2 regions of the Streptomyces sp. NPDC051576 genome follow, and region 2 is predicted to be linked to the other one. Evidence: riboswitches for the same ligand, from Rfam matches in the RefSeq annotation. Region 2 holds a riboswitch; the other holds the start of a gene.
The links. Region 2 has a riboswitch for ZMP and ZTP ahead of AB0M63_RS38800 (bifunctional 5,10-methylenetetrahydrofolate dehydrogenase/5,10-methenyltetrahydrofolate cyclohydrolase). Riboswitches for the same ligand answer to the same signal wherever they lie in the genome.

Region 1 (11,318 bases), on a different contig from region 2:
GACGGGATTTTTGACGACAGGGGCTAGCGGCTGGGGATCGTGCCGCGGTCGGTGTGGGCCGCCTGGGGTGGTACGACGGCTCCGCCGAAGGTGAACTCGCGGAGCTTGCGCCACACTCCGTCGGCGCCCTGTTCGTAGAGCGCGAAGCCGGTGCAGGGCCACTCCGCGCGGTAGTCGGCGAGGGCTTCGAAGGCGCGGTCCATCGAATCGTCGTCGATGCCGTGCGCCACGGTGACGTGGGGGTGGTACGGGAAGTTCAGGTCGCGTGCCATCGGTCCGGAGACGTCACGGATCCGCTTCTGCAACCAGGTGCAGGTCTCGGCGCCCTCGACCACCTGGACGTAGACGACCGGGGACAGCGGCCTGAACGTGCCGGTGCCGGACAGCCGCATCGGGAAGGGGCGGCCGGCCGCGGCGACCCCGACGAGATGGGCCTCGACCGCGGGCAGTTGGGAGGCGTCCACCTCGGTCGGCGGCAGCAGCGTGACATGCGTGGGGATGCCGTGGGCCGCGGCGTCGCCGAAGCCCGCGCGCCGCTCCTGGAGCAGGCTGCCGTGAGGCTCCGGGACCGCGATCGACACGCCGATCGTTACGGTCCCCACGTCGTCTCCTGTCGTCCTGTCGGTGGTCCTGGTGGTGGTCCTGGCGGTGCTCCGAGGTGGCCGCACACGCGGCCACCCGGCTATCGACTGTACGGCCACGACCGGGTTGTGGGCAGGCGCAACCGTAGTGATGTGCAGCGCTCTGTCCAGTGGTACTTCAGTGCGGTCGTGCGCCTCAGTGCTTGGCGGGCAGGAAGCCGACCCGGTCGTACGTCTGGGCGAGGGTCTCGGCCGCGACGGCTCGCGCCTTCTCCGCGCCCTTGGCCAGGATCGAGTCGAGTGTCTCCGGGTCGTCCAGATACTGCTCGGTGCGCTCCCGGAACGGCGTCACGAACTCGACCACGACCTCGGCGAGGTCCGTCTTGAGCGCACCGTAGCCCTTGCCCTCGTACCTCTGCTCCAGTTCCGGGATACCGGCTCCGGTGAGGGTCGAGTAGATGGTGAGCAGGTTGCTGACGCCCGGCTTGTGCTCCGGGTCGTAGCGGATCACGGTGTCGGTGTCGGTGACGGCGCTCTTGACCTTCTTGGCGGTCGCCTTGGGGTCGTCGAGGAGGTTGACGAGGCCCTTCGGAGTGGACGCCGACTTGCTCATCTTGATCGACGGGTCCTGAAGGTCGTAGATCTTCGCCGTCTCCTTGAGGATGTACGGCTTCGGGATTGTGAAGGTCTCGCCGAAGCGGCCGTTGAAGCGCTCGGCGAGGTCACGGGTCAGCTCGACGTGCTGGCGCTGGTCCTCGCCGACCGGGACCTCGTGCGCCTGGTACAGCAGGATGTCGGCGACCTGGAGGATCGGGTACGTGAACAGGCCGACGCTGGCGCGGTCGGCTCCGTGCCGGTTGGACTTGTCCTTGAACTGGGTCATGCGGGACGCCTCGCCGAAGCCGGTCAGGCAGTTCATGACCCAGGCGAGCTGGGCGTGCTCGGGGACATGGCTCTGGACGAACAGCGTGCAGCGCTCCGGGTCGACCCCGGCGGCCAGGAGCTGCGCGGTGGCGAGCCGGGTGTTGGCGCGGAGGTCCGCCGGGTCCTGCGGAACGGTGATCGCGTGCAGGTCGACGACCATGTAGAACGCGTCGTGAGACTCCTGCAGAGCCACCCACTGGCGGACGGCGCCGAGGTAGTTGCCGAGGTGGAACGAGCCTGCGGTGGGCTGGATTCCGGAGAGCACGCGGGGTCGGTCAGAGGCCATGTTCACCATTCTCTCAGGTCTTGGGGGCCACTCCGGAACTGGTCCGGAACTCGTTCGGAACAGATGTGACACGGGTGGGAACCGATCCGTCTCCGGCGGTGTACCACAGGTGTGAAGACGCGGGAGGGGGGCCGCATCGTCGATGAGGCCGCGGTGATCGCACGCGTACGCGCCGGAGAGCCGGAGGCGTACGCGGAGCTGGTGCGGGCCCACACGGGCATCGCGCTCAGGGCGGCCGCGGCTCTCGGGGCGGGTGCGGACGCGGAGGACGTGGTGCAGCAGGCCTTCGTCAAGGCGTACTGCGCGCTGGGCCGGTTCAGGGAGGGCGCGGCGTTCAAGCCGTGGCTGCTGTCGATCGTCGCCAATGAGACGAGGAACACAGTGCGTACGGCGGCGCGGCAGCGCACGCTCGCCGGCCGGGAGGCGGCGTTCGCGGAGGCCGAGCCGCTGATACCGGAATCGGCGGATCCGGCGGTCGCCACGCTGGAGACCGAGCGGCGCGCGGCCCTGCTGTCCGCCTTGGACCAGCTCAGCGAGGAGCACCGCCTGGTCGTGACCTACCGCTATCTCCTGGACATGGACGAGCCGGACACGGCCGAGGCCCTGGGCTGGCCGCGCGGGACGGTGAAGTCCCGGCTGAACCGCGCGTTGCGAAAGCTCGGGCGGTTGCTGCCGGATTTCCGGCCTCGGGAAGGAGGTGAGGAGAGTGAGTGACGGGCGGGAGTCCTACCAGTCCTACGACGGTGAGGGCGCCGGCGCCGCCTCCCGGTTGCCTGAGGAGTTGCGGGCGCTGGGGCGTTCGCTGGACGCGCGGGACGGTGGCGGGGCCGCCGGGTCCGAGTCGATGGTCGAGCGGGTGCTGGCGCAGATACTGGCCGAGCAGATCCCGGTCCCCGTCCAGGAGGCCGGGCCGACCGGGGTCCGGGCTCGGCTGCGCGCCGTCCGGCGCTGGGCGCGGTTGCGTCGGCGGGCGCTGACGGCGGCCCTGTGCGGTCTGCTGACGGTGCTCGTGCTCACGCCTCCGGTTCGTGCGGCGGTCTTCGACTGGTTCGGCTTCGGCGGGGTCGAGGTGCGGTACGACCCGTCGGCGGTGCCCTCGGCCGGTGCCGTGGTGCCCGGGTGCGGCCGCTCGGTGACTCTGGCGCAGGCCCGTCGGCGCGCGGGGTTCGAGCCGCTGGTGCCGGACGCGCTGGGGGTTCCGGACGCGGTGACGGTGACCGGCGAGCCGCAGGGGCGTTTTCTGGTGAGCCTGTGCTGGCGGGAGGGCGGGCACACGGTCCGGGTCGACGAGTATCCGGCGCGGCTGGACATCGGCTTCGCCAAGACGGTGCGCGAACCGCCGGAGTGGTTGTCGCTGGACGGGACCGCCTCGCCGGACGGCATGCAGGATCCGGCGCTGTGGTTCGCGCGACCGCATCTGCTGAGCTTCTGGCTGGTGGACCCGGACGGGGACCGCTATACGCGCACGGAGCGGACGGCCGGTCCGACGCTGCTGTGGACGCATGCGGTCGACGGGGTTCCGGGCGGTGATCTGACGTTCCGTCTGGAAGGAGTGGCGTCGAGGCAGCGGGCCGTGGAGATCGCGAAGTCGCTCGACCGGAGCGAGTAGCGCAAGCCCCGCAATTGGTGCGGGCGGAGTGGGAACCCCGGCGGGTCGGTCGGTGTACCAGAAGTGACAGACGGCTCGCGGGCGGGCCGTACGGGGATCGACTGGTCGGGGGTTCGGATGTCCGGAAGCGGAAGTGCGGGCAGGTTTCGTGAACTGACGGCTCTGGGCGGGGCGTTGACGATGACGCTGACCCTGATGGTGTGGGGTGCGTCGGACGCGGCGGCGGGCGGACCGACCAGCGTGCTGGTGACCTCACCGCAGAGCGGGCAGGCCACAGCGCTGTACTACTCGGACGAACAGTACGGAGAGCTCCAGGAGTTGCTCGGACCGGAGGGCGAGGGCGCCCGCGACAAACCGCCCGAGGCCGATCTGACCCACGCCCGCCAGATCAACGTCACCTGGCTGGCGCACGACATATCGCCCTACCGGATCGACCGGGTCTTCCCGGTCGAGTCCCGTCCACAGGCGGTCTGGATCCACACCGCGGGCGATGTGCCGGAGAACGTGAATCTGAACGGCTATTGGCACCGCGCCGAGCAACCAGCCCGGTTGCGCGCCCTGTTGAAGCAACTGGGCATGACGGGCAAGGCCACCGGTGACGGATACTCCGGCATCCCCCCGGCGCCCTGGCAGTCGGCCGGGCCCGGTCGGACCACCACCGCACCCGACCCCGACACGGGGACCGGCACAGTGCGGGCCTCCCTGCCCGACAAGGGCCAGGGCACCGGCTGGTGGTGGGCCATACCGGGCGCGGCGGCCGGCGCGGTACTGGCTCTCGTTCTACGGCCGTTCGCCGCACGGCTGCCGCTGGACCGATGGCGGAGGCGGAGGGAGCCGGGCCCCCGGCAGGAGTTGCGGGACATGTGAAGCACTTGAGGCGCTGAGAAGACGAGAACGGCAGAGGACGACAGAGGACGACGGAGGGGGACGGATGGAACACGGGAGGGGACGGGCCAGGTTGCGGGGCGTGTGTCTCGTGGCGGGGCCGGTGTTGATGGCTCTGGCCGGGACGGCTCAGGTCCAGGCGGCCGAAATGGATCAGCTTGCCGGGACGGATCAGGCCCGGGCCCAGACGCAGGAACCACGCCAGGACATCCCGGATCTGGCGATGGTCGTGGCGGGTGCCACGGGCCGGACCGAGGTGTCGCACTCCGGGGAGTCGTCGTTCGCCCGCTTGTGGACGTTGTTGCAGCCGACGTACACGGGGACGGAGCGGGTGCCGCCGGGGTGGGAGGCGGGCCGGTATCCGGCGGTGCGGATCACCGTGGTGTGGGGGCTGAGCGGGGTCGGGGGCTGGCCTCGGACGAGTCGGGCTCCCGGTGGTGATGTGGCCGTGGAGCGGGAGGACCAGTTGTTCGTGGCCCCGGACGGCACACCGTGGGTGCGGACGGATCCGGCTCCGGCGGTGGCGGACGACGACATCCGTTGGCATCGGGCGCCGCGCTCGGTCTTCGCCCGGTGGGAGCGGGCGGGACTGCCCGGCGAGGCCGGCACGGATGCCGGGGCGTCTGCAAGCGGGCGGAAATCCGTGGAGCTGGCCGGACCCGTCTGGTGGGCGGCGGCGGGGGTGGCCGTCGGGGTCGGCGGCACGCTGCTGATACGCCGCGCGGCGGCCCGGCGTGAGGCCGGACCGCCGCGCGAGGAACCACGACAGGAACTCATCGATCTGTGAGCGTCGCCGATCTTTGACAACTCAACAGAGGGCGTGCGTCGGCGTGTTCGTCAACCGAGGTCGATCTCGGGGTACAGCGGGAAGCCGGCGACGAGGTCGGTGGCGCGGCGGGAGATCTCGTCCGCGATCTTCGGGTCGAGGATGTGCTGCGCCTTGGACGGAGCGCCCTTGCTGGTCGTACCGGGCTCCGTGGTGGTGAGGACGCGGTCGATGAGACCGGCGACCTCGTCCATCTCGGCGGTGCCCAGGCCACGGGTGGTCAGGGCGGGCGTGCCGATGCGGATGCCGGAGGTGTACCAGGCGCCGTTGGGGTCGGCGGGGATGGCGTTGCGGTTGGTGACGATGCCCGAGTCGAGCAGGGCGGCCTCGGCCTGGCGGCCGGTGAGGCCGTAGGAGGAGGCGACGTCGATCAGGTTGAGGTGGTTGTCGGTGCCGCCGGTGACAAGGGTGGCGCCCCGACGCATCAGGCCGTCCGCCAGCGCCCGGGAGTTGTCGACGATGCGCTGGGCGTAGTCCTGGAAGGAGGGCTGCCGGGCCTCGGCGAGGGCGACGGCCTTGGCGGCCATGACGTGCGGGAGCGGGCCACCGAGGACCATCGGGCAGCCGCGGTCGACCTGGTCCTTGAGGGAGTCGTCGCACAGGACCATGCCGCCGCGCGGGCCGCGCAGCGACTTGTGGGTGGTGGTGGTGACGATCTGGGCGTGCGGGACCGGGTCGAAGTCGCCGGTCAGGACCTTGCCCGCGACCAGGCCGGCGAAGTGCGCCATGTCCACCATCAGGGTCGCCCCGACCTCGTCGGCGATCTCGCGCATGATGCGGAAGTTCACCAGACGGGGGTAGGCGGAGTAGCCGGCGACGATGATCAGCGGCTTGAACTCACGGGCCGAGACCCGCAGCGCCTCGTAGTCGATCAGGCCCGTGGCCGGGTCGGTGCCGTAGGAGCGCTGGTCGAACATCTTGCCGGAGATGTTGGGGCGGAAGCCGTGGGTGAGGTGGCCGCCGGCGTCCAGGGACATGCCGAGCATGCGCTGGTTGCCGAAGGCCTGGCGGAGTTCGGCCCAGTCGGCGTCGGAGAGGTCGTTGACCTGGCGGACTCCGGCCTTCGCGAGGGCGGGTACCTCCACCCGGTCGGCGAGGACGGACCAGAAGGCGACGAGGTTGGCGTCGATGCCGGAGTGCGGCTGGACGTAGGCGTGGCGGGCGCCGAAGAGTTCGCGCGCGTGCTCGGCGGCGAGGGACTCGACGGTGTCGACGTTGCGGCAGCCGGCGTAGAAGCGCCGGCCGATGGTGCCTTCGGCGTACTTGTCGCTGAACCAGTTACCCATGGCCAGGAGGGTGGCCGGGGAGGCGTAGTTCTCGGAGGCGATCAGCTTGAGCATCTCGCGCTGGTCGGCGACTTCCTGGCCGATGGCGTCGGCGACCCGCGGTTCGACGGCACGGATCACATCGAGGGCGGCGCGGAAGGCGGTGGACTCGTTGGAGAGGGGCGCGGAATTGTCGGGCATGGGGACCTCCGGACGTGGCGTTCGGCGTTCACGGTACGGCCCAGGCGCACGGCACACATTCCAGCTCGGGCCGCTCCCCGATGGTCGGTCCCATCCCAGCGCGCCAGTCACGGCCCGCCGGTCAGCCTACCGGGCGTGCCGGACGGTGCGGCTCCCACGTCCACCATGCGGGCGAGGATAGGAAAGGGGGCACCCTCACCCCGGGAGACGCCGTGACCAGTACGGAAGCACTCATCGCCGCCGCCGACGCGCACAGCGCGCACAACTACCACCCGCTGCCGTTGGTCGTCGCCACCGCCGACGGCGCGTGGATGACGGACGTGGAGGGGCGGCGCTATCTCGATCTGCTGGCCGGGTATTCGGCGCTGAACTTCGGGCACGGCAACCGGCGGTTGATCGAGGCGGCGAAGGCGCAGTTGGACCGGGTGACGCTGACATCCCGGGCGTTCCATCACGACCGGTTCGCCGCGTTCTGCGAGCAGTTGGCCGAGCTGTGCGGCATGGAGCTGGTGCTGCCGATGAACACGGGCGCGGAGGCGGTCGAGACCGCGGTGAAGACGGCCCGGAAGTGGGGGTACCAGGTCAAGGGGGTGCCCGCCGAGCGGGCGAAGATCGTGGTGGCGGGCAACAACTTCCACGGCCGTACGACGACGCTCATCAGTTTCTCGACCGACCTGGAGGCGCGGGCTGACTTCGGGCCGTACACGCCGGGCTTCGAGATCGTGCCGTACGGGGATCCGACCGCGATGCGGGCGGCGATCAGCGAGAACACGGTGGCGGTGCTGCTGGAGCCGATCCAGGGGGAGGCGGGGGTGCTGGTGCCGCCCGCCGGTTATCTGGCGGGGGTGCGGGAGTTGACCCGGGAGCGGAACGTGCTCTTCATCGCCGATGAGATCCAGTCGGGGCTCGGCCGGACGGGGCGGACGTTCGCGTGCGAGCACGAGGGGGTGGTGCCCGACATGTATGTGCTGGGGAAGGCGCTGGGCGGCGGGGTGGTGCCGGTGTCGGCGGTGGTGTCGAGTGCGGACGTGCTGGGGGTGTTCCGGCCCGGGGAGCACGGGTCGACGTTCGGCGGGAATCCGCTGGCGTGTGCGGTGGCGCTGGAGGTGATCGCGATGCTGCGGTCGGGCGAGTACCAGGCGCGGGCCGCGGAGCTCGGCGAGCATCTGCACCGGGAACTGCGGCAGTTGACCGGGACGGGCCGGGTCACGGCGGTGCGCGGGCGGGGTCTGTGGGCGGGGCTCGACATCGCCCCTGCGGTCGGGACGGGCCGGGAGATCTCGGAGCGGCTGATGGACCGGGGCGTCCTGGTGAAGGACACCCATGGGTCGACGATCCGGATCGCACCGCCGCTGATGATCAGCGAGGAGGACCTGGACTGGGGATTGGCCCAACTGCGGGCGGTTTTGGGCGTCTAGGTCTCTTGCCTCGTTAAGTCTCTTGCCCCGTCAGGTCTCTTCACCCGTCAGGTCTCTTGACCCGCGACAGACCGCGGCGATCTCCCCTCCCCTAGAGTCACTTTGTGCTCTTTGGAATGGTGTGCGCGCTCGGCGCGGCGATCTGCTTCGGTACGGCGACGGTGTTGCAGGCGGTCGCCACGCGGGCGGCGACGACGGGTGGAGGCGGGGACGCGGCGCTGTTGCTGCGGGCGCTGCGGCAGTGGCGGTATCTGGCGGGGCTGGGGCTGGACGGGCTGGGATTCGTGTTCCAGATCGCGGCGCTGCGGTCGCTTCCCATCTACGCGGTCGGGGCGGCCCTGGCGTCGAGCCTCGCGGTGACGGCGGTGGTGGCCGCGCGACTGCTGGGAGTTCGGCTCAGCGGGGTGGAGTGGGCGGCCGTCGGCGTGGTGTGCGCGGGGCTGGCGATGTTGGGGCTGGCGTCCGGAGCGGAGGGCGACCGGGCCGGGTCGACGGCGTTGAAGTGGGCGATGCTGGGGACGGCCGTCGCGGTGCTGCTGCTGGGGCTGGTCGGCGGGCGACTGCCGGAGCGGGGGCGGGCGTTGACGCTGGGGCTGGGGGCCGGGTTCGGGTTCGGGGTCGTCGAGGTGGCGGTCCGGCTGATCGACTCGCTCGAACCCTCCACGCTGCTCACCAATCCGGCGACATACGCACTGCTCGTCGGCGGGGGCGCCGGGTTCCTGCTGCTGACCACGGCCCTGCAACGGGGTTCGGTCACGACAGCCACCGCCGGGCTGGTGATCGGGGAGACGATCGGCCCGGCCGCGGTGGGCGTGGTGTGGCTCGGGGACCGTACGCGAGAGGGGCTGGAGTGGCTCGCGATCCTGGGGTTCCTGGTGGCGGTGGCGGGGGCGCTGGCGTTGGCGCGGTTCGGGGAGGCGCCGGCGGAGGAGACGGCGTAGACGTGGTGATCGAATGAATGGCGTCCTGTTCTCGCCGCCGCCGATGAAATACCGGACCACAAGCATTTCCCTGAATCCAGGATAAAGGGTAACGATACGGGCAATCAAAAAACTTCGTTGAAGATTTGAACGTGATGTGAAGGCTTTGCGTACCTGTTCATGTGACCAGTAATCCCGTCACCGTCACCACGGCCTATCACGTGACGGTGGGCCGCGAAGGCGACTTCCACTCGTGGGGGTGGGCGATGCTGAACGCGAGTGCTCAGCAGCCCGGTTTCATGGGGGGTGGCGTTCTTGTCGACCAAGACGCGGAGTGGCATGTCGTCTATCGCTTCGCCAGCGAGGGAACAGCCCGGGCCTGGGAGGATTCCACCGACCGGGCACAGTGGGAGGTCCGGGCCGCGGACTTCGCCCGGCAGACCGACCGCAGGAGCGTGCGGGGCTCCAAGGAGTGGTTCGACTCACAGACCGCCGCACCGAAGGCACCTGTTCCGCCGGCGAAATGGAAGCTTTGGTTCGTGAACATGAGCGCGGTGTTTCCGCCGGTGCTCCTGTTCAATCTGATCGTTCTTCCTTATCTCGGCGGTATAAATCCGCTCGTCCGCACGCTGCTGTTATGCCTGTGTGTGACGGCTCTCGTCACCTGGATTCTCATGCCGCGGCTCCAGCGTTTCCTCAAGAAATGGCTGTATCCGCCGCTCCAGGCATTTCGCGGACGACATAAAAGGCGGACCGCATAGGTCCGGAGCGAAGCAAGGGAGGTGGGCGGGTGAAGACCCTGCTCATCGACAATTACGACTCGTACACCTACAACTTGTTCCAGTTGATCGCCGAGGTCAACGGCGAGGAACCGGTTGTGATCCGCAATGACGCCCCGGACGGGATGCCGGATCTCGCGGAATTCGACAATGTCGTGGTGTCGCCGGGCCCCGGACACCCGGGCAGGCCGCGCGACTTCGGTATCGCCGCCGCTGTGCTCGCCGAGTCCCCGCTCCCCGTGCTCGGCGTCTGCCTGGGCCACCAGGGCATCGCGCTCGGCGAGGGCGCCGCGGTGACGGCCGCGCCTCAGCCCCGGCACGGACATCTCTCCACGGTCCGGCACGACGGGCGTGACCTGTTCCGCGGGCTGCCGCAGGACTTCACCGCGGTCCGCTACCACTCGCTGGCCGTGCCCGAGCCGCTGCCCGACACCCTGGAGGCCACGGCCTGGGCCGAGGACGGTGTCCTGATGGGGTTGCGGCACCGCGGCCGGCCGCGGTGGGGCGTGCAGTTCCACCCGGAGTCGGTGCTGACGGAGTACGGCCACCGCATGCTCGTCAACTTCCGCAATCTCACGGCGGAACGGGCCGGCAGACCCCGTACGAAGAACACCGCCGTCACCCCGGCCGCCGCCGCGATACCGCGTCCCCGGCGAGCGGTCAGCCCCGCCTACCGGCTGCACACCCGGCGCATCGCGGGCGCGGTCGACACGGAGGCCGCCTTCACCCGGATGTACGCGGCCTCGCGGCGGGCATTCTGGCTGGACAGCTCCCTGGTCGAGGAGGGGCTCGCGCGGTTCTCGTTCTTCGGCGACGACAGCGGTCCGCTCGCGGAGTTCGTGCGCTACGACGTCGAGGCCGGGATCTGTGAGATCGAGCGGTCGGGGCGGCCGACCCGCAAGGTCACGGCGAGCGTCTTCGACTACCTGAGAAGGCAGTTGGCGACCCGTCATGTCGAGGCGGGCGGGCTGCCCTTCGACTTCACCGGTGGATACGTCGGCTACTTCGGCTACGAGACGAAGGCCGACTGCGGCTCACCGAACCGGCACTCCTCCGAGATCCCGGACGCCTGCTGGCTGTTCGCGGACCGGTTGATCGCGGTGGACCATCTCAAGGGGTTCACCTATGCGGTCTGTCTCGCCGAGGACACCCCGCGGGCCGAGCGAGCGGCCAACGACTGGCTGGAGAGCGCGCTGGCTCAACTGAGTTTCGTCGCCACCGAGTTCGAGTGTCCACCGCTGCCCACCTTGGTCGAGCCCGACCTCGGGGCCGCCGAGCCGTGGCTGGTGCGGGAGCGGGAGACGTATCTCGCGGACATCGAGTCCTGCCGGCGGGAGTTGCGGGCCGGCACCAGCTATGAGATCTGTCTGACGAACTCGGCCCGGTTACCCGCCCCGCCGGACCCCCTCGCCTTCTACCAGGTGCTGCGCCGGGTCAACCCGGCCCCGTATGCGGCCTTCCTGAAGTTGGGCGACGTCGATGTGGCCGGTTCGTCGCCGGAGCGGTTTCTGCGGATCACCCGTGACGGGATCGCCGAGGCGCGCCCCATCAAGGGCACCGCGCCACGCGGCGAGGGGCCGGAGGAGGACGCCCGGCTGCGGGACGCGCTCGCCGAGGACGCCAA
Region 2 (11,318 bases):
AACTCACGTGCACTCCTGGAGCCTCGGCATGTCCGACGACAAGCCGCCGATCACGTTCCCCGAGGAGAGGATCGTGCGGTGGAAGGCGGACGACACGCACACGGAACGGATCGTCGAGGACGGGCATGTCCTCAAGGACACGACGTATCCGCCGAGTTGGAGCGACGTCCCGCCCGATGCCCGGCCCCCGCACAGCGTCGCGGGACTGCGCTCGTACCTCCAGGAGACGGCGAACAGCAAGACGCCACTGACCACCCCCGAACTTCTCGACGCAGTACAGGAGTTGCTGGACCACTGGACGCTCGGCGCGCGTGAGTCGGCGGCGTTGGCGCGGCTGCTCGCGGGCGTGGACGGGCTGCGGCCCGTGGGGGAGGTGACCGACCGGCTCGGGCGCGGCGGGCAGGCGTACGTGTATCAGCAGTCCGCGACCCGCCGGATGCTGATCATGGACCCCGCCACCGGCACCGTCCTCGGACTGGAGACCACCTTCACGAAGGACCAGCCCGAGTACGGCGTCAAGGTCGGGGACGTCATGGACTACAGCGCGTGGACGCGCTGATCACACCCCGAGTTGCCGGGCCGCGGCGTCCACGGTCTGTTCGAGGAGCGTGGCGATGGTCATCGGGCCGACGCCGCCCGGCACCGGCGTGATCAGCGAGGCGCGCTCGGCGGCGGAGTCGAAGTCGACGTCGCCGACGTTGCCCGCGTTGTAGCCCGCGTCGAGCACCACCGCGCCCGGTTTGATGTCCTCGCCGCGGATCAGCCGAGGCCGTCCGACGGCGGCGACCACGATGTCGGCCTCGCGGACCGCTGCCGACAGGTCGCGGGTGCGGGAGTGGCAGTAGGTGACCGTCGCGTCCCGGGCCAGGAGCAGCATGCCGGCCGGCTTGCCGAGGATCGCGCTGCGGCCGACGACGACGGCCCGCTTGCCGGACGGGTCGACGTCGTACTCGTCGAGCAGCCGCATGATGCCGCCGGGCGTGCAGGACACGAAACCCGGTAGACCGAAGCTCATCGTCGCGAAGGACGCGAAGGTGACGCCGTCGACGTCCTTCTCCGGCGCGATCGCCTCGAACGCGGCCCGCTCGTCGATGTGTTCACCCATCGGGTGCTGGAGCAGGATGCCGTGCACGGTCGGGTCGGCGGACAGCGCGGTGAGGGTGGCGACCAGTTCGGCGGTGGTCGTGGCGGCGGGCAGTTCCACGTGCCGGGACTCGATGCCCGCCTTGCGGCAGCGGTTCTGCTTCATCCGGACGTAGGTGACGGAGGCCGGGTCGGCCCCGACCAGGACCGTCGCCAGACAGGGCGCCGTACCGGTGCGCTCCATGAGGTCGGCGGCTTTCTTCGCGGTGTCCTCGACGATGCGCCGGGCGAGCGCGGTGCCGTCCATGAGCCGTGCCTGGGACATGATCCACTCCTGAGCTGATTGACCAGTCGCCCAGGCGCACGGCATCGACTCCGCGTGGGCCGCTCCACGGTGGTGCTCCACCTCAGCGCCAGTCACGGCCCTCGAACAGCCTAACCGAGTGTTCTACGGCCGTCAGGACCCGCTTTCCGCGGTCGGCGCCGTCGGGTCGAACACTGCCCCTCGCATCTCGTCCGGACCCATGAGACGGATCACCGACGCCGGGCATGCCGTGTTCGACCGGCACGTGGCGGCGGAGGAAGCGGGCGAGCTCGCACTGCTCGCAGCACTGAGCCCAGCAGAGCGGCGGAAGCTCGCAGACCCGCTGCGGAAACCGGTACTCGCCGTCGAATCCCGGTGGACGCCCCCGGCACTGTACTCGCCGAAAAGGTCCAGGTCAGACGGGTGTTGACCCGGACCCTCGGCACCAGCCTCGCTATCCGTCCCATGCCTGGATCATCGTCTGCCGGGTGATCTTGCCGTCGTTCAGCAGAAGCATCGACTCGGCGAGGACCCTGGCCCCGTCCGGATACTGACACGACTCGCTGTAGGCGACCCGGTCCCCTTGTACGACGCACTCCTCCAGCTTGTGCGTCATGTCCCGGCTGTAGACATCGGCGAGCATGGCGCCGATCTCGTCCCGGCCGTGCAGGACCTTGGGGTTGCTGGGCTGGGTCTGGTGGTCGACGACGTGGATCTCGGCGTCGTCCGCGTAGAGCGACAGAAGTGTCGCCGCTGTGTGATCCTCGATGCCCCGGCGCAGGGCTTCGGTGTCGAAGCCGGGGCCTGACGCGGTGCCCATGGTGACCTCCTCCGAGGGCCGCGACCCGAACAGGAGCGAGCCGCGAAGCGCCTCTCCTACGAGACTCCTCCGCCGCGCCGGGCTCGGCAAACCGAGCGGCGCGCTCCGCCTGACGGGTGAGCGGCGCCCGGCGCCCGTGTCCGCGCGAGGACGGGCCGCGTTGCTGAAAGCATGATCTCAACACGACGTATTGTCGCCGCCGTTGGTCTCGCCGTCGGGGTCACCGGCCTCGCCGCGCCGATGGCGAGCGCCGCCGACGCGCCCGCCTTCAAGGACGGCAAGGTCAGCCCGGTCGCCCTGCTGGACTCGCTCGCGGTGAGTGAAATCCCCGCCGAGCACCAGGCGCAGATCCCGCGGGTCGCGGACCAGATGAAGGCGCTGAACCACCTGAACGACCTCCAGCAGTTGCACCAGGTCACCGACCTCGCCGCTCCGGTCACGGGACTGCTCCCCGCCGTCGAGTAGCGGGACCGCGCAGCACACAGACCTTGAGGGCCGTCCGGAAACGGGCGGCCCTCGGTCGTGCCGTGGGTCAGCCGGCCGTGGCCAGGAACTGCGTGGCCGCCAGCTCCGCGTAGAGCGGGTCGGCACTCACCAGCTCCCGATGGGTCCCCACCGCTCGGACGCGGCCCGCGTCCATGACGACGATCCGGTCGGCCATCGTCACCGTGGACAGCCGGTGCGCGACGACCAGGACCGTCGTCGTACGGGCCACATCGGCGACGGTGTCGCGCAGGGCCGCCTCGTTGACCGCGTCGAGCTGCGAGGTCGCCTCGTCGAGGAGCAGCAGCCGGGGGTGGCGCAGCAGGGCGCGGGCGATCGCGACGCGCTGGCGCTCGCCGCCGGAGAGCCGGGTGCCGCGATGGCCGACCAGGGTGTCCACGCCCTTCGGCAGCCGGGCGACCAGGCCGTCGAGCCGGGTCGTCTTCAGGACCCGGGTGACGTCGTCGTCGTTCGCGTCCGGGTTGCCGAGGAGCAGGTTGTCGCGCAGGGAACCCGACAGGACCGGCGCGTCCTGCTCCACATAGCCGATGGCGGACCGCAGCCCGGACAGCTCCCAGTCGGCGAGGTCCCGTCCGTCGAGGGTGATGGTGCCGGACTCGGGGTCGTAGAAGCGCTCGATCAGGGAGAACACGGTGGTTTTGCCCGCGCCGGAGGGGCCGACGAAGGCCGTCATGCCCTGGGCCGGTACCTCGAACGTCACGCCGTGGTGGACGTAGGGCAGGTCGTCGCCGTAGCGGAAGCGGACGTCGTCGAAGGCGAGGGACGCGGGTGCGGCGCCGGGGGCGGGCAACTGCGCTCGCGGGGATGGGGGTTCGGCGGGTAGGTGGAGCGCCTCCTGGATGCGGGAGAGGGCGGCGGCGCCCGTCTGGTACTGCGTGATCGCGCCCACGACCTGCTGGATCGGCTGCATCAGGTAGAAGACGTAGAGCAGGAAGGCGACCAGGGTGCCGACGTCGATCGCACCCGTCGCCACCCGTGCCCCGCCCACCGCGAGGACGGTGATGAACGCGATCTGCATCGACAGACCGGCCGTATTGCCCGCCGCCGCCGTCCACTTGGCGGCGCGCACGCTCTGCCGCCACGACTCCTCGGCGGCCGCGTGCAGGGTGCGCTCCTCACGGTCCTCGGCGCCGGACGCCTTCACCGTGCGCAGCGCGCCGAGGATCCGCTCCAGCGAGGCGCCCATCACGCCGACCGCGTCCTGCGCCTGCCGACTGGCCCGGTTGATGCGCGGCACGATCACGCTCAGGACGGTGCCCGCGCCCGCGATCACCCCGAGGGTGACAGCCAGCAGCACGGGGTCGACCAGGCTCATCATGACGATCGTCGCGACGAGGATGAGCCCCTCGGTGCCGAAGCCGACCAGCGAGTCGGTGGTGACCTCGCGCAGCAGGGTGGTGTCCGAGGTGATGCGGGCCATCAGGTCGCCGGGCTCGCTGCGGTCCACGGCGGTGATCCGCAGCCGCAGCAGATACGACGACAGGGCGCGCCGCGCACCGAGCACCACCGACTCGGCGGTGCGCCGCAGCACATACGAACCCAGCGCGCCCAGCGCCGCGTTGGCGACCACCAGCGCCGACATCGCGAGCAGCGCCCCGGTGATGGTCCGGTGGCGCGACAGGTCGTCGATGAGCCCCCGCGCCACCAACGGCAGCAGCAACCCGGTACCCCCGGTGACCAGCGAGAGCAGCGCGCCCGCCAACAGGGCCCAGCGGTGCGGCCGTACGTAGTCGAGGAGCAGACGCCAGGCAGGCGGGCCGCTCCGAGTCCCTGCGATGCTCACGGTGCTCCTTGGGAGGGAAGCGGTCGGAGCATTCAGGCTACGTCGGTCACCGGCCGCAGCGTCCGCCAGTCCCGGGCCATCGACAGCGCACCCGACGTGCCGGGACCGCAGGCCTCCAGCATTCCCAACAGGACCTCCCCGGGCCCGAGTTCGAGCCAGTCCGTGACACCGTCCGCGGACATCCCCTCGACCGCGTCCGCGAAACGGACCGGGTCGCGCAGCTCCCGCACCCAGAACTCCGGTGTCGCGGCCTCGGCATCGACCGGCTTCCCGGTCATGTCGGAGACGAGCGGGATGCGTGGGGCGCGCAGGTCCATCGGGAGCAGGACACGGCGGAAGTCGTCGAGCAGCGGGTCGAGTTGCGGGGAGTGGGGCGCCACATCGACACGCAGCAGATGCGACCGGCGGCCCCGGGCGGTCCACTGGGCGTGGACCTCCGCGACCGCCCGCCGGTCACCCGAAACCACCACGGACCGGGGCCCGTTGACCGCCGCGATCACCACTCCGGGCATCGGTTGCAGCTCTTCCTCGGACGCCTCCACCGCCGCCATGCCTCCCGCCCCGGACAGCGCGCCCATCAGCCGGGACAGTGTGCCCACGGCACGGCAGGCGTCCGCCAGCGAGAACACGCCCGCGACCTGGGCGGCGGCCATACGCCCCGCCGAGTATCCGAAGACGACGTCCGGGCGGACTCCCCAACCGCGCAACAGGCGGTACTGCGCGACCTGGAGAGCGAAGATCGCGGGGTTGGCATAGGTGATGCGGTCCAGGAGTTCCGCCGTGCGCGTGTCCCGCTCGGCGAACATCACGTCCTGGAGGGGGATGTCGAGGTAGGGGTCCAGCAGTTCGCAGACCTCGTCGAGGGCGTCCGCGAACACCGGGAACAGCGCGTGGAGTTCGCGCCCCATGCCGGGCTGCTGCGAGCCGCCGCCGGAGAACAGGAACGCGGTCCGTCCGGCGGGCGGCCGGACCGGATCAGCCGAACGAGCCGTCTCCGCAGGCCTGTTGACCAGCCGCCCCACCACCTCCGCCACCGACCCGCACACCACGATCCGCTCCAGATCCCCCGGACGCAGGAAGCCCTCGTCCCGTGCCTGCTCCAGGAAGGCCAGCAGCGGGTCGTAGAAGCCGGACGGGTCCAGGAGCAGCACCGGTTTGCGGTGGATCCGCAACTGCGCCCACGACAGCACCTCGAACAGCTCCTCCGCCGTGCCGAGCCCGCCCGGCAGCGCCACGAACGCGTCACCCTCCGCCGCCATCCGCGCCTTGCGCTCGTGCATGTCGGCGACCACTTCGAGCGAGGTCAGCCCGGTGTGCGCGATCTCGTACGGCAGCATGCGGCGCGGCACGACTCCGGTCACCGTGCCGCCGGCGGCCAGGGCCGCGTCCGCGAGCGTGCCCATGAGGCCGATGCCGGCACCGCCGTAGACGAGGTGCAGGCCGGACTCCGCGAGGGCGCGGCCGAGTTCGGCGGCCGTCCGGGAGTGACCGGGGTCGCGGCCGGGGGACGCCCCGCAGAAGACGGTCACCGAGGTCACGGCCACAGCCGGTACCCCCTGGTCAGGACGGCGTACGGGTCGAACCGGTCCTTGGCGCGGGCCAGTTGGGACCACACGGGGCCGAAGTGGGCGCGCCAGTCGGCGGGTGTCATCGGCAGGGCGCCGCCCGGGTGCAGGACCCCGCCGACGGCCGTGGCCCGCTCGTACAGCGCGCGGTTGGCGGCCACCAACCGCCGTACGGTGTCCGGGTGTTCGGGTGGTGCTGTGCGCATCAGGGAGAGCAGGCAGAGGAGTTCGCCCGGTGGCCTGCGCAGCAGCGGGGTGCGCAGGGTGTGGCCCGCGAGCGGGCGGAGCTGGACGGTTCCGCAGGCGCGCAGGCCCTGTTGGGCCTCCTCGGCGAGCATCGGCGGGACGAGGGCGGCGGCGGCCTCCTCGGGGAGCAGCAGGGTCAGCCATGGGTGCGGGCGGTCCCACTCGCCCGTGGCCCGCAGCATCCGTTCGTCGCGGTCCATGCGGTGCAGATACTCGGCGTAGGAGAGGTCCTCGATCTCCTCCGTGTCCCGGTCGTGGTCCAGGTCGCCGATCAACAGCTCGTCCTCGTACGGCAGTTGGCCGGGGTGCGGGGCCACCGCCTCGATCATGTAGTCCCAGGTGCCGCCCAGCGCCGGCCGGGCCTGGCCCGCGACCTGGCTGAAGCGGGCGTCCCTGGCCAGCCGCCGCTGGTCGGTGAAGTAGGTGCCGGGGGAGTGGTGGTAGAGGCGGTAGCGACGCACCCGGTCCGGCGCGGGCACCAGCCGCAGGGTGGCGCCGACGATCAGGGCGCACTGGCCGAGACCGGCGAGGACCGCGTCGAACAGGTCCGGGCGCCGCTCCGGCGAACACGTCAGCAGCTCGCCGGTGCCGGTGACGACCTCCACCTCCCGCACCCAGTCGGTGGCCGCGCCGTAGCGGTGGCTGGCGGCACCGAAGCCCCCGGTGCTCAGCACCCCGCCGACGCTGGAGCCGAGATGGTCGGGGAGCACCGGTGGCACGAGCCCCTCGGCGAGCGCGGCGCGTACGACCTCGCGCCACGGGGCGCCCGCCCCGGCGACCAGCGTCCGGTCCTCCGGTACACAGCGCACCTCGTTCAGCGCGCCCATGTCGACGACATAGCCGCCGTCCGCCTGCCCCTGGCCGTACAGCGCCTGGCCGCCGCCGCGCGCCGAGACCGGCAGTCCGTGTTCTCCGGCGAAGGCGACGAGATCCCGGACTGCGTCGGCGGAACGCGCGGCCAGAACGCCGAGCGGACGGGAACCCACGATATGGCCGAAATCGTCCGCGGCACGCGCCAGATCCTCGGCGCGGGTGCCCGGCGACTGAATGAGATCCGATGATCCTTTCATGCTGCACGCTCCAGCGGGCCGAAGTCGATTCCCGACCCCGTCGTCCATTCTCCGAATATCTCGGTGAACGCGCGATGCTGGAGAATGCCGTGCTCGGCATGGCGTTCGGCGATCAGGGCGGCCATCCGGTTCAGGATGTGTTCGGGCAGGTCTTGTTTGTCGATCGTCTCCACGTCGAGCGCGTATTTCGCGCAGCATTCGAGAACGGCCTCGAACCCGTTGACCGAGGCGGCGAGCAGACGGTGACCGGGATCGCGCCAGAGCGCGGCCAGCTCGTCCAGCAGGCTCCGGCCGGGCGCGGCCGGAGCGAGCATCTCGCGGGCCCGGCGGGTGAGCGCGGCGACGTACACGGCACGGTCGGGAAGGGGCAGCAGGCGGACCGTCAGCCGCCAGGGCAGGCCGGCGACGCGCGCGGCCAGCTCCCGCAGCAGCGAGATCGAGCCTCCCTCTACGATTACCGGCCGCGGACCGAGCCTCGTCACCAGCCCGACCAGGGCGTCCGTGGCCGCCGCCGCGGACAGGTCGCCGTCGGCGAAGGTCCGGTCGCCCAGCCAGTGCCGGCGCACGTCCGGCACCTCGGCGCCCGCCCGGGCGCTCGTCGTGGCCAGATCGGTGAAGCACTGTAAACGGTCGGCCACGACGATCGGGGCCCCGGTCGTCCGGGCCAGTTCGGTCGCCGCCGCGCTTTTCCCGACGCCGGTCGGTCCCGCGATCAGATGGACGAACGGACGTGCGACGGGAAGTGTTTCCTTTTCGGCCATGACACATGTCCCTTCCAGCACTCCTACAGGGAAATACCAGCGTCAACCTACGCACGAGCATGGTGATCAAGAACCAGGTGTTCGCCTCGGCAGGGCAAAGACCTCGCCACTTTCCTGTGAGGTTGTTAAAAGTCCGAGCCCCGGGCATGGAAGGCTCTTTGGTCGGGAATCCAGGGCGATATGAGAAAGCACCGAGAGGATCAGCGGGGATTCTTAACCAATTCTTGCTCCGTTTGAAGAAAGCATCAAAGGCACTTCACAGGAGGCAGTTCCATGGAATCCGACATGCTGCTCGCCGTCGCCGAGACCCACCTCGGGCCGAAGGAGGACGGACCCGCGGCCAGGGGCACTGTCCTGGTCGGCTACGGCACGGTGGGGGAGCTGACCAGGTTCGCCGCCACCCCGGGCTGGACCGTCCACGTCCCCGGACACCCCGTCGAAGTCCGCCGAGCCATCCTCGGTGCACTGCACGACGGCGAGCATGCCTACGTCCACGTCTCCGCCGAGTCCAACGCCGAACCACGGGCCGTGAAGGGCGGCTTCGAGGTCGTCCGCGAGGGCCTCGGCGGCGTGGTGCTCGCGGTCGGCGCCACCCTGGACCCGGTACTGCGCGCCACGGCCGGGCTCGACGTCGCCGTCCTCTACGCGGCCACCGTCCGCCCCTTCGACGAGATCGGCCTGCGTACGGCCGTACTCGCCGCCGACCACGCGGACGTGATCCTGGTCGAGCCGGGCCTGCCCGGCACCTTGGCCCGGGAGGTCGCCGGGACCCTTCTCCACGTACCGCACCGGCTGCTGGCGCTCGGCGGCGCGGAGGGACTGGACGACGGGAGCGTGGGCCGTGCGGTCCGCGATTTCCTGAGGTGACGACCGGCTGTCGGGTGTGCAACGCCGTCGTGCCCTTACCGATCAGTCACGCGTAGGGTCGTAGGCAGGGACAACGGCCGACGAAAGGGTTCAGGACCATGGCGCAGGAAGTACGCGGCGTGATCGCACCGGGCAAGAACGAACCGGTCCGGGTCGAGACGATCGTCGTACCCGATCCCGGACCCGGTGAGGCCGTGGTCAAGGTGCAGGCCTGCGGGGTCTGTCACACCGATCTGCACTACAAACAGGGCGGCATCAGCGACGACTTCCCCTTCCTGCTCGGCCATGAGGCATCCGGCATCGTGGAGTCGGTCGGCGAGGGCGTCACCGACGTGGCCCCCGGCGATTTCGTGATCCTCAACTGGCGTGCGGTGTGCGGCAATTGCCGCGCCTGTCTGCGCGGCCGCCCCTGGTACTGCTTCAACACCCACAATGCCCGGCAGAAGATGACCCTCGCGTCGACCGGCCAGGAACTCTCCCCGGCTCTCGGTATCGGAGCCTTCGCCGACAAGACCCTCGTGGCCGCCGGCCAGTGCACGAAGGTCGACCCGGCCGTCTCCCCGGCGGTCGCCGGGTTGCTGGGCTGTGGGGTGATGGCCGGTATCGGTGCGGCGATCAACACCGGCAACGTGGGGCGCGGTGACAGCGTCGCCGTCATCGGGTGTGGCGGGGTCGGTGACGCGGCGATCGCCGGGGCGCGGCTTGCGGGTGCGGCGCGGATCATCGCGGTGGACATCGACGACCGGAAACTGGAGAAGGCGCGTGCGATGGGTGCCACGCACACCGTGAACTCGAAGTCCACGGACCCCGTCGAGGCGGTCCGTGAGCTGACCGGTGGCTTCGGTGCCGATGTCGTGATCGAGGCGGTCGGCCGCCCGGAGACGTACCAGCAGGCCTTCTACGCCCGCGACTTGGCGGGAACGGTCGTCCTCGTCGGCGTGCCCACCCCGGAGATGAAGCTCGAACTCCCGCTCCTGGACGTCTTCGGACGCGGCGGAGCCCTCAAGTCGTCCTGGTACGGCGACTGCCTGCCCTCCCGCGACTTCCCGATGCTCATCGACCTCCACCAGCAAGGGCGCCTGGATCTCGGCGCGTTCGTGACGGAGACGATCCAACTGGACGAGATCGAGAAGGCCTTCGAGCGGATGCACGGCGGCGACGTGCTGCGTTCGGTGGTGGTGCTGTGATGGCGGCGCGGATCGAACACCTCGTCACGTCAGGGCAGTTCACCCTCGACGGCGGTACCTGGGACGTCGACAACAACGTGTGGATCGTCGGCGACGACCACGAGGTCGTGGTGATCGACGCCGCCCACGACGCCGACGCCATCCTCCGGGCGATCGGCGACCGGCGACTGACCGCGATCATCTGCACCCACGCCCACAACGACCACATCGACGCCGCGCCGGAGCTGGCCGACCGCACCGGCGCCACGATCTGGCTGCACCCCGCCGACCTGCCGCTGTGGAAGCAGACCCACCCCGACCGCGACCCCGACGCCCATCTCGCCGACGGCCAGGTGATCGAGGCCGCGGGCGCCGACCTGAAGGTCCTGCACACGCCCGGCCACGCGCCAGGTGCCGTGTGCCTGTACGACCCCGGGCTCGGCACGGTCTTCACCGGCGACACCCTCTTCCACGGCGGCCCGGGGGCCACGGGACGGTCGTACTCCCACTTCCCGACCATCATCGACTCCATCCGCGATCGTCTGCTGACCCTGCCGCCCGAGACGACGGTCCGTACGGGACACGGCGACTCGACGACCATCGGCGCGGAGGCCGCACACCTGGAGGAGTGGATCGCGCGGGGGCACTGAACCCCGTACGGCAAAACACGACAGAGGATGTCCGGCTTCTCCCGCACGATCGACAGGACACAGGTCGAACGAGCACGGGAGGTCGGACATGCCTGGCCCACTGGAAGGCAGGGTCGCGCTGGTCGCGGGGGCGACGCGCGGAGCGGGACGCGGGATCGCGGTGGAACTGGGCGCGGCCGGCGCCACCGTCTACGTGACCGGTCGCACCACCCGCGCCCGGCGCTCCGAGTACGACCGGCCCGAGACCATCGAGGACACCGCCGACCTCGTCACCGCGGCCGGCGGTCAGGGCATCGCAGTCCCCACCGACCACCTGGAACCGTCGGCCGTACAGCACCTCGTCGACCGCATCGACGACGAAGAGGGCCGCCTCGACATCCTCGTCAACGACATCTGGGGCGGCGAACACCTCTTCGCCTGGGACACCCCCGTGTGGAAACACGACCTCGACAAGGGGCTCCGCCTCCTCAGACTGGCGGTAGAGACACACGCGATCACC

Region 1: linked by a shared signal. The riboswitch ahead of AB0M63_RS02330 (glycine hydroxymethyltransferase) and the one ahead of AB0M63_RS38800 (bifunctional 5,10-methylenetetrahydrofolate dehydrogenase/5,10-methenyltetrahydrofolate cyclohydrolase) in region 2 are both predicted to bind ZMP and ZTP.

Annotation. Positions count from the first base shown of each region.
Region 1 covers NZ_JBFAZO010000001.1:473,251-484,568, reverse strand. The annotation lists gene AB0M63_RS02360 (2'-5' RNA ligase family protein) at 24-602, opposite strand; gene trpS (tryptophan--tRNA ligase) at 778-1,791, opposite strand; gene AB0M63_RS02350 (RNA polymerase sigma factor) at 1,945-2,505, shown strand; gene AB0M63_RS02345 (hypothetical protein) at 2,498-3,400, shown strand; gene AB0M63_RS02340 (hypothetical protein) at 3,581-4,267, shown strand; gene AB0M63_RS02335 (hypothetical protein) at 4,434-5,072, shown strand; gene AB0M63_RS02330 (glycine hydroxymethyltransferase) at 5,123-6,577, opposite strand; ZMP/ZTP riboswitch at 6,609-6,698, opposite strand; gene rocD (ornithine--oxo-acid transaminase) at 6,790-7,995, shown strand; gene AB0M63_RS02320 (hypothetical protein) at 8,112-8,936, shown strand; gene AB0M63_RS02315 (hypothetical protein) at 9,098-9,676, shown strand; gene pabB (aminodeoxychorismate synthase component I) at 9,706-11,318, shown strand, end outside.
Region 2 covers NZ_JBFAZO010000015.1:1,298-12,615, forward strand. The annotation lists gene AB0M63_RS38795 (CU044_5270 family protein) at 1-559, shown strand, start outside; gene AB0M63_RS38800 (bifunctional 5,10-methylenetetrahydrofolate dehydrogenase/5,10-methenyltetrahydrofolate cyclohydrolase) at 560-1,408, opposite strand; ZMP/ZTP riboswitch at 1,430-1,514, opposite strand; gene AB0M63_RS38805 (nuclear transport factor 2 family protein) at 1,842-2,207, opposite strand; gene AB0M63_RS38810 (hypothetical protein) at 2,379-2,672, shown strand; gene AB0M63_RS38815 (ABC transporter ATP-binding protein) at 2,740-4,494, opposite strand; gene AB0M63_RS38820 (TIGR00730 family Rossman fold protein) at 4,527-6,038, opposite strand; gene AB0M63_RS38825 (FAD-binding protein) at 6,029-7,375, opposite strand; gene AB0M63_RS38830 (isopentenyl transferase family protein) at 7,372-8,136, opposite strand; gene AB0M63_RS38835 (transketolase) at 8,410-9,003, shown strand; gene AB0M63_RS38840 (S-(hydroxymethyl)mycothiol dehydrogenase) at 9,102-10,190, shown strand; gene AB0M63_RS38845 (MBL fold metallo-hydrolase) at 10,190-10,819, shown strand; gene AB0M63_RS38850 (SDR family oxidoreductase) at 10,908-11,318, shown strand, end outside.